Linked DNA regions of Salipiger sp. CCB-MM3. The protein of the gene in region 1 interacts with the protein of each later gene in a pairwise test. Links are inferred from orthologs where the notes say so. Each region holds a gene or a part of one and is shown in the gene's direction. Other genes may lie near its edges. The genes, in order: secA, AYJ57_RS14325 and ybgC.

The links.
Region 2: the proteins of secA (region 1) and AYJ57_RS14325 interact in binary tests that used the Escherichia coli proteins (3 or more experiments, as listed by UniProt). The link is inferred for Salipiger sp. CCB-MM3 from one-to-one orthologs.
Region 3: the proteins of secA (region 1) and ybgC interact in binary tests that used the Escherichia coli proteins (3 or more experiments, as listed by UniProt). The link is inferred for Salipiger sp. CCB-MM3 from one-to-one orthologs.

Annotation. Positions count from the first base shown.
Region 1 is NZ_CP014595.1:1,977,618-1,981,080, reverse strand. Bases 54-3,362 are described here. They hold secA (preprotein translocase subunit SecA), read left to right. Parts: upstream 54-441; coding sequence 442-3,162; downstream 3,163-3,362. Other genes in these bases: AYJ57_RS09620 (translocase), read left to right, coding at 3,340-3,362; AYJ57_RS09630 (peptidylprolyl isomerase), read right to left, coding at 54-257. Also shown: more of AYJ57_RS09630, read right to left, coding at 1-53; more of AYJ57_RS09620, read left to right, coding at 3,363-3,463. UniProt on the Escherichia coli protein: Required for protein export, interacts with the SecYEG preprotein conducting channel.
Region 2 is NZ_CP014596.1:86,847-89,817, forward strand. Bases 1-2,817 are described here. They hold AYJ57_RS14325 (alkaline phosphatase), read left to right. Parts: upstream 1-584; coding sequence 585-2,051; downstream 2,052-2,817. Other genes in these bases: AYJ57_RS14320 (ROK family transcriptional regulator), read left to right, coding at 1-272; AYJ57_RS14330 (hypothetical protein), read left to right, coding at 2,125-2,547; AYJ57_RS14335 (ABC transporter ATP-binding protein), read left to right, coding at 2,554-2,817. Outside these bases: more of AYJ57_RS14335, read left to right, coding at 2,818-2,971.
Region 3 is NZ_CP014595.1:2,312,366-2,315,392, forward strand. Bases 19-2,891 are described here. They hold ybgC (tol-pal system-associated acyl-CoA thioesterase), read left to right. Parts: upstream 19-1,196; coding sequence 1,197-1,586; downstream 1,587-2,891. Other genes in these bases: AYJ57_RS11190 (APC family permease), read right to left, coding at 19-1,094; AYJ57_RS11200 (DUF2147 domain-containing protein), read right to left, coding at 1,980-2,375; AYJ57_RS11205 (SDR family oxidoreductase), read right to left, coding at 2,416-2,891. Also shown: more of AYJ57_RS11190, read right to left, coding at 1-18; more of AYJ57_RS11205, read right to left, coding at 2,892-3,027.

The DNA of each region.
Region 1 (3,463 bases):
TCGTCCTGCGCCAGCACTTCTTGCTGCACGAGCTGGTCGAGAATGCCGCTCCAGAGCACGTCATCGCCAAGCTGCTGGTACTGGTCGGGCAGGCTGGCGCGGATGATCAGCATCTCGCCCAGCGTGATGTCCTGGCCATTCACCGTGGCGACGACGGTCTCGGCACTCGGCGCCTCGGTTTGCTCCTGCGCGTGAAGCGGCAGCGCGAACGTGAGGGCGAGCGCAGCCGCGCCCAGTTTGGTGAGGGTTTTGGGCATCTAGGCGTCCTTCCTGTTGGCCGCCCGCCACCGGGCGGCGTTGACACTTACCAACCTGCCGCTTACATCGCCTGAAGGCTCTGCAAGGCCGGTCGTTCCCCTGTGTCATATGGGTTGAGTGCGAGGCGGGCAAGCGGATGCCTCACGCAGAACACGACTTTGTCAGACAGGACAGGCAGGCCACATGCTCGGAATGGGAAAACTCGCGCGGAAGGTGTTCGGCACCCCGAACGACCGCAAGATCAAGGCCACCCGACCGCTGATCGCAGAAATAAACGCGCTGGAACCCGAGTTCGAGGCTCTGGACGACGCCGGTCTGATCGCCAAGACCGAAGAGTTCCGCAAGCGGGTCGCCGAGGGCGAAAGCCTCGACAAACTGCTGCCCGAAGCCTTCGCCAACTGCCGCGAGGCGGCCAAGCGGGCGCTTGGTCTGCGCGCCTTCGATGTGCAGCTGATGGGCGGTGTCTTCCTGCATCAAGGTAACATCTCCGAGATGAAGACCGGCGAGGGCAAGACGCTCGTCGCAACCTTCCCCTCCTATCTCAACGCCCTCTCGGGCAAGAGCGTGCATGTGGTGACGGTGAACGACTACCTCGCCCGCCGCGACGCCGAGTGGATGTCGAAGGTCTTTGCCGCGCTCGGCATGACCACCGGCGTGGTCTACCCGCAGCAGCCCGAGGCCGAGAAGAAGCAGGCCTATGCCTGCGACATCACCTACGCCACCAACAACGAGCTGGGCTTCGACTACCTGCGCGACAACATGAAGTCCGAGCTGGACCAAATGATGCAGCGCGGCCATGGCTTTGCGGTGGTCGACGAGGTGGACTCGATCCTCATCGACGAGGCCCGCACGCCGCTGATCATCTCCGGCCCGTCGCAGGACCGTTCGGATCTTTATGTGGCCATCGACCGGCTGATCCCCGAACTGCCCGCCGACGCCTATACGCTCGACGAAAAGACACGCAACGTCACCTTCACCGATGAAGGCAACGAGGCGCTCGAGGACATGCTGCACCGCCGCGGCATCCTGCCCGAGGGCCAGACGCTCTATGACCCGGAAAGCACCACCGTGGTGCACCACGTCAATCAGGGCCTGCGCGCGCATAAGCTCTACACCCGCGACAAGGACTATATCGTCCGCGACGGGCAAGTGGTGCTGATCGACGAATTCACTGGCCGGATGATGGCGGGCCGCCGTCTGTCGGACGGTCTGCATCAGGCGATCGAGGCGAAGGAGGGCTGCCAGATCCAGCCCGAGAACGTCACCCTCGCCAGCGTGACATTCCAGAACTACTTCCGCCTCTACAACCGGCTGTCGGGCATGACCGGCACCGCGCTGACCGAGGCCGAGGAATTTGCCGAGATCTACAAGCTCGGCGTGGTCGAAGTGCCGACCAACCGCCCGATCGCGCGGATCGATGACGACGACAAAGTCTATCGCACCGCGGGCGAGAAATACGCCGCGATCACCGAAGAGATCAAAGTGGCGCATGAGAAGGGCCAGCCGGTCCTCGTCGGCACCACCTCGATCGAGAAATCCGAGATGCTCTCGCAGCTGCTGACGCAGGCCGGACTGAAGCACAATGTGCTCAACGCCCGCCAGCACGAGCAGGAAGCGCAGATCGTCGCCGACGCGGGCAAGCTGGGCGCGATCACCATCGCGACCAACATGGCGGGCCGCGGCACCGACATCAAACTTGGCGGCAATTTCGAGTTTCAGGTGATGGAGGCCATCGCCGCCGATCCCGAAGCCGACCCCGAGGACATCCGCCAGCGGCTCGAGACCGAGCACGCCAAGGCCGAGGCCGAGGTGAAGGAAGCTGGCGGTCTCTTCGTTCTGGCCACCGAGCGCCACGAAAGCCGCCGCATCGACAACCAGCTGCGCGGCCGTTCCGGCCGTCAGGGCGACCCGGGCCGCAGTTCGTTCTACCTGTCGCTCGAAGACGACCTGATGCGCATCTTCGGCTCCGAACGGCTCGACAAGGTGCTCTCGAAGCTGGGCATGAAAGAAGGCGAAGCGATCATCCACCCTTGGGTGAACAAGTCGCTGGAACGCGCGCAGGCGAAGGTCGAGGGCCGCAACTTCGACATTCGTAAGCAGCTGCTGAAATTCGACGACGTGATGAACGACCAGCGTAAGGTGATCTTCGCGCAGCGTCTGGAGATCATGGAAGCGCAGGACCTCTCGGAAATCGCCGAGGACATGCGCCACGAGGTGATCGACGAGCTGGTCGAGACCTATGCCCCCGCCAAGGCCTATGCCGACCAGTGGGACATGCAGGGGCTCTATGCCGCCTGTATCGAAAAGTTGGGCATCGACCTGCCGGTCATCGCTTGGGGCGAGGAAGAGGGCGTCGACGCCGAGACTATCCGCGAGCGTATCGAAGAGGCCACCGACAAGCAGATGGCCGAAAAGGCCGAAGCCTTCGGCCCCGACACCATGCGCCAGATCGAAAAGCAGGTGCTGCTGCAGACCATCGACACAAAATGGCGCGAGCACCTTCTGACGCTGGAGCACCTGCGCTCGGTCGTGGGCTTCCGCGGCTACGCGCAGCGCGACCCGCTCAACGAGTATAAGACTGAGGCCTTCCAGCTGTTCGAGTCGATGCTCGAGTCGCTGCGCGAGCGCGTCACCGAGCAGCTTGGCCGCGTCCGCCCGATGACCGAGGACGAGCAAAAGCAGATGCTGCAGCAGATGGCCGCGCAGCAGGCCCAGCAGCAGCAGATCGCCGAGCAGGCCAAGGCCGTGGGTCCGAGCGAGAACGCCGCCACGCCCGAAGCGCATGAGCCGCTGGTCGACGGTTTCGACGAGACTGACCCCGCGACTTGGGGCAACCCCAGCCGCAACGACCCCTGCCCCTGTGGCTCGGGCAAGAAGTTCAAGCACTGCCACGGCAGCCTCTGAACCGGTCAGATCGGCTGACGTAACAACGGGGCGGGTCCGCGCGATATGTCGCGGGCCCGCCCCGATGACTCCGCGGCTTCGCCCAATCAGCGCCTCTTTTCAAAGACAGACTGTTTCCCAGATCAGTTCGAGCGGTCGAGTCTCTGGCCGCAGTTCAGAGTGACGGGGGAGTTCGCAATGGGACGGATGAAGACCTACAGACTTGCGGCAGTGACCATTGGTGCGGCGCTGAGCATCGGCTTTGCCATGCAGCAGCATGATGCGCGCAGCCCAAAGCCCGCCGCCCTGCAGATCGCGCAAA
Region 2 (2,971 bases), on another replicon or contig:
AGATCGGCCCTTGGGTGGACCGCACCGGCGATGCGTTGGCACATGCGATCCGCTCAATCGGCTCGGTGATGGATTTCGAAGTGGCGCTGATCGACGGAGCCATGCCCGCCGACGTGCGCAACCGGGTGGTGACGCGCACCCGCGAGGCGCTCGAAAGGCTCGACACCCGTGGCATGCTGCCCCCCCGCCCCGAAGCGGCGCAGGTCGGCGCCAACGCGCGCGCCCTCGGCGCAGGCTGCGCGCCGATCTACGCGCAGTATTTCTTTCAGTAAGGCGATGGCTCGAGATCTCTTCTCGACATGAATGCCGAAACGTTATATCGTTACTTTGCATTTCCGATCACGTGCGCCGGGCGCCATACAGACCCCGCGCCGACCGGAAATTGCGCCCGAAGCAGACATGCGGCCCCATGCGAATGGCGGTCGCCAAAGTCCGTTTTACATTTCTTTCATCCAATCATCACACACCCGTGACGCAGATGCGGTCTGAGGCCTGAGACACCCTCAATCGTGCAATGGGCCCTGCCCCCCGAACTTCGGAGCGTCGCAGTCGTGAAAACGATCTTCACCACCACCTCTCTCGCCATGATCCTCGCCGCTGGCACCGCCAGCGCTCAGGACATCTCGCAGGCCAATGACGCCTGGTTCACCGCCGGTCAGGACGCCATTCAGGCGATCATCAACCGCGAAGTGAACACCGGCCGTGCCAAGAACGTCATCCTGCTGGTTGCCGACGGCAATGGCGTCGGCACCAACTACGCCACCCGCCTCTATGCCGGTCAGCAAGAAGGCAAACTGGGCGAAGAGCACGTGCTGCCCTACGAGACGCCCGACTTCCACAGCGCGCTGGTGAAGACCTACAACATCAACGCTCAGACCCCGGACTCGGCCCCCACCGCGGGCGCGATGAACACCGGCGTCAAGCAGCGCTTCAACCTGATCAACCTCGGCGGCGACGCGATCCACGACGATTGCGCGACCGTGGCAGGCAACGAACTGACCACCTTCGCCGAGATCGTCACCGGCATGGACAAATCGGTTGGCGTGATCTCCACCGCGCGCCTCACCCACGCCACCCCCGCGGGCGTCTATGCCAAGACCGCCAACCGCAACTGGGAAGGCGAAGTGCCCGAGGGCTGCACCGCCCAGAAAGACATCGCGGCCCAGCTGATCGACCAGATGGACGCGGGTGTCGTCGATCTCGCCATGGGCGGCGGTCGCCGCTACTTCGCCGGTGAGGATGTGACGCTCGACGAGGGCGGCAACGGCCGCCGTCCCGATGGCGTGAACCTGATCGAGCAGGCCACCGGCAAGGGAACCCAATACGCTTGGAACACCGAGACCTTCAGCGGCCTCAACCTCGACGGCGAGACCCCGATCCTCGCGCTGTTCAACGACAGCCACATGGAATACGAAGCCGACCGCGCCGACGATGACGAGCCCTCGCTGGCCGACATGACCAAGGCGGCGATCGAGTATCTGTCGAAGAACGACAACGGCTACTATCTCGAGATCGAAGCGGGCCGCGTCGACCACGCGAACCACGCCGGCAACGCCAAGCGCACGATGATCGACGGCATGGCCTTCGCCGACGCCGTGGCCATGGCCGACGAGCTGACCGATGACGCCGACACGCTGATCATCGTCACCGCCGACCACGAGCACTCGATCGCCTTCAACGGCTATTGCGGTCGCGGCACCCCGATCGAGGGTCTGTGCTACGACGTCGCCAAGACCGGCGAGATGCACTCGGACGAACTGGTGCTGGCCGACGACGGCAAGCCCTACACCGTGGTGGGCTACCTCAACGGTGCCGGCTCGGTGCTGGTACAGGAAGGCAACGACTACGCCGGCTCGCGCCCCGATGTGACCCAAGAAGAGGCGACCGACCTCGACTATGTGCAGCAGGCGCTGATCCCCAAGTCGTCGGAAAGCCACTCGGGTGAAGACGTCGCCGTCTACGCCAAAGGCCCCTGGGCGCATCTCTTCGACGGCACCATCGAGCAGAACGTGATCTTCCACGTGATGAACCACGCCGTCGCCGCCGAGTGACCCTGATCTGATATGCTGGGCGGGGGCGGCACAGACCGCCCCCGCTGCCGTTCCGACCGATAGGTACCCCCCAATGCTGACCCGCCGCAGGCTCATCGCCTCCGCTCTCGCCACACCCTTCATTACCACCGCTGCTGCCGCCGAAGACCCGCTGAAAGTGCGCGAGCTCTATCAGGCCAAGGGCCGTGGCCTCTCGGACCTCGCCAAGGCCAGCGCTGGAAAGCGCCTGACGGTCGAGGGGTTCATGGCGCCGCCGCTGAAGGCCGAGAGCCGGTTTTTCGTGCTCACCAAGATGCCCATGGCGGTCTGCCCCTTCTGCGAGACCGAGGCCGAATGGCCCAATGACATCGTCGCGGTCTACACCAAGCGCATCGTGGATGTGACGCCCTTCAACGTGAAGATCGTCACCAGCGGCGTGCTGGAGCTCGGGGCTTACAAAGACCCAGAGACCGGCTTTCTCAGCATGATACGCCTCACCGACGCCAGCTACGGCTGAGCCGCCATGTCCCTCCCTCTCGAGATTTCCGGGCTGACCGTGCGCAGCCCCCGCGACCGTGTTTTGCTGGATGTGCCCAGCCTCTCTGCCCCGGCGGGGGCGCTGATCGGCATCCGCGGTGCCTCCGGCGCTGGCAAATCCACGCTGCTTTACGCCATCGCCGGGCTGCTCGAGCGCGCCACCGGCTCCGTGCGCTGGGGCGAGGCCGACCTGCTTGCGCAGAGCCCAGAGCGCCGCGCGCGCTTCCGCGCCGGGAACATCGGCATGATCTTTCAGGACTTCCTGCTGTTCGAAGAGCTTGGCGCTCTGGACAACGCCGCGCTCACCGCCCTCTTCCGGCCCCGCGCCGAGCGTGCCGCCCTGCGCCAGCGCGCCGCCCAGCGCCTCGCCGCGCTCGGGCTTTCCGACACCGACCGGCGTGTGA
Region 3 (3,027 bases), 330 kb from region 1 along the record:
GCCGCCAGCGCGGCGATGCCGCTTTGCAGCGCATAATAAAGAGCAAAGGCGCGGCTGGCGAAGGCGATGATCTCAAAGACATCCAGCGTCCAGGTCAGCACGAGCCCAAGCGCCACCAGCAGCGCATAGGCGCTGCGCACCCGGATGCGGCGCCGGGTCAGTTCCTCTACCAGCCCGCCCGCGCCGCCGGTGTCGGCCACGGCGGCACTGAACTGCGCCGCCAGCGCCGCGGCGGTCAGCATCAGCGGCAGGATCGGCGCGACCAGCCCCATCAGTCCGATGATCGCCGTCTCGCTCTGATCGCCGGTGCCGGGCGCGAAGACATAGGCGATAAGCCCGATGTAGGCCATATAGATCGCCGCCGAGAGCGCCTGCGCCAGTTTCATCGCGCGGATGCGGATGGGGGCGGTGTATTCGGCTCCCAGATAGCGTGTGGTCTCAAATCCCTGCACCGTGACGATGAGGCCGAAGCCAAGGCTCAGCGCGGCCCAGCCCGAGACGCCCGGCGGATTGGACAGCAGCGCGCCGTCTTCGAGTTTGCCCGCGAAATAAAGCGCCAGCCCGGCCAGAAGCCCGGCGATGATCGCCAGCTTCAGCCCCACGGCGATCTGCTCCATCCGCTCCAGCGCGCCGAAGCCACGGGTCCAGCCCACCGCCAGCACGATCAGCAGCATCGCGGTGGTCAGCAGCTTGGCGTGCAGCGGGTCGTTCCACGGCGTCAGCCGGGTGCCGAACGCGCCGAAGAGGTTGAGGTAATAGGCCACCGAGATCACATAGGCGAAGGCCAGCGCCCAGGAGGCGAGGGTTTCCAGACGCTCCTCGGCGGCGCTGCGCGGTCCCTTTGCGCGGCGCACGATATTGGTCCGGACGGCGGCACCAAACAGCCACGCGCCAAGGCAGAGCGCCGCCATCACCGCCGGGGCCCAGATGCCATAGGCGCTCTCGAGGATCGGGCCCAGCACCAGAAATCCGCTGCCGATGATCGAGGCCAAAGGGGTGATCGTGGCGCGCCAGAGCGGCGCGCGCGAAAGCCGTGGCCAGAGCAGCAGAAGCGCCGTGCAGAGCGCCGCGCCGAGAATTGCGATCGTCATCATGGCGTGCACGCTAATCCCATGCGGCGGCAAAGGAAATGCGACACGGCTTGCGGCGATGTCGCAGCCGCACTAGGGTCGCGCCGCAAGCTGTAGGAGTGGCGCATGGCCCATGAATTTCCGGTGCGTGTCTACTATGAAGACACCGACATGGCGGGGATCGTCTACCACGCCAACTACCTCAAATACATCGAACGCGCCCGCTCGGATTGGGTGCGTGCGCGCGGCATCGACCAGAACGCGCTGCGCGAGGCCGAGGGCATCGTCTTCGTGGTGCGCCGGCTCGAAGCCGACTATCTCTCTCCGGCGCATTTCGATGAAGATCTCATCGTGCGCACCGAGGTGAAATCGGTCTCCGGCGTGCGGCTGGGACTGGTGCAGGAGGTGCAGCGCGCGGGCAAGCCGCTGTTCCGCGCCGAGGTGACGCTGGTGGCGATCACCGCCGAAGGCCAGCCCGCGCGCCTGCCCGCCGCGATCCGCCAGCAGGTGCATTGAGCGCGCCGCCGGTCCTTCTTCTCTTAGACAAATACGCCGGGGGAATAGCGCGAAACGAGCGGGGCAGAGCCTGCCGGTCTTTTGGGTAGGATGGCGTTGGCGAGGGAACCGGAACTTCAGATTGGTACCATGCCAACGTCAACCTGACTGCGGCGCAGCGCGACTGATCAGCTCGGCCCGCTTGGAAACGCGAGTCCCGCAGTGAGCAAAACCATCTCTCGGGACAACATCGATGTTCATCTTCTGCGACGTCTTAAGCAGGCCTCGCATCAAAGCGTTCCCGCTACGTCCCCCGCAAAGTGTTAAGATGTTGGACTGAACGGGGCGATCTCTCGCTGAGGTCAGCTCAGCGGGCCGCAAGCCAAGCTACCGGCAAAGCCAAGCGCCAGCCTCTTATCTGACCCTGCTCCACGTCTGGCTGCGACAGATGCCGAAGACGCAGCCATAGACTTTGAGCCGGTCGCCCGCGATCTCCATCTTGGAGGTATATGTCTTGTCGCGATCCGGCGCCCAGATACGCCCGGAGGCGTATTTGCCCGCGCCCTCGGGCTGCATGTCCCAGACGATCTGCCGCCCCACCGTGTCGGAGGGGATCGGCTTGCCGGTCGCGTCGAAGGCGCGGCTGAGCGTGCCGCAGATCTTGCTGCCGCAGGGGGCCATGGTGACGAAGCCGAAGTGCCCTTCGTCGCCGGGCTGGGTCTGCCATGTTCCCAGCACCGGATCGGCGGCGAGGGCAGGGGTGGCGGCGAGGGTCAGGATGCAGGCGATCTGTGCCAATCTGGGGATCATGGGCGTCTTCCGGGACATGGGACAGGACAATAGCGCGGGCTCAGCTTTCGGCGGTGACGAAGAGGTCGGGCAAGAGCGGCTCGCCGGGATCGACGGCATAGCCCGAGAAATCCGCGGTGCCCTCTTCGCGCAGCACCTCCTCGTCGATGAAGAAATTGCCGCTGCAGGTTTTCGCAGGGCGGGTCAGGATGGCATGGGCGGCATCGGCGACGATCTGCGGCGTGCGGCAGTTCTTGGGCTGGACCGCGCCGCCGAGCATGGCCAGCGCCGCCGTGTCGATGACCGTGCGGGGCCAGAGCGCGTTGGCGGCGATGCCAAGCGGGCGGAACTCTTCGGCCCAGCCGAGCACGCACAGGCTCATCCCCATCTTCGAGATCGTGTAGGCCACATGCGGCCCGTACCACGCCGGGTCGAGCGAGGGCGGGGGCGAGAGCGTCAGGATATGCGGGTTCTGCACCTGCTTCAGCGCCGGCAGGCAGGCGCGGGTGACCGCGAAAGTGCCGCGCATGTTGACCGACATCATCAGATCGAAGCGCTTCATCTCGGTCTCGGCAGTGGGCGTCAGAGAGATTGCGCTGGCGTTGTTGACCACGATGTCGATGCCGCCGAAGTGCTCTGCGGCCTTGCGCGCGGCCTCGGCCACTGCCGCCTC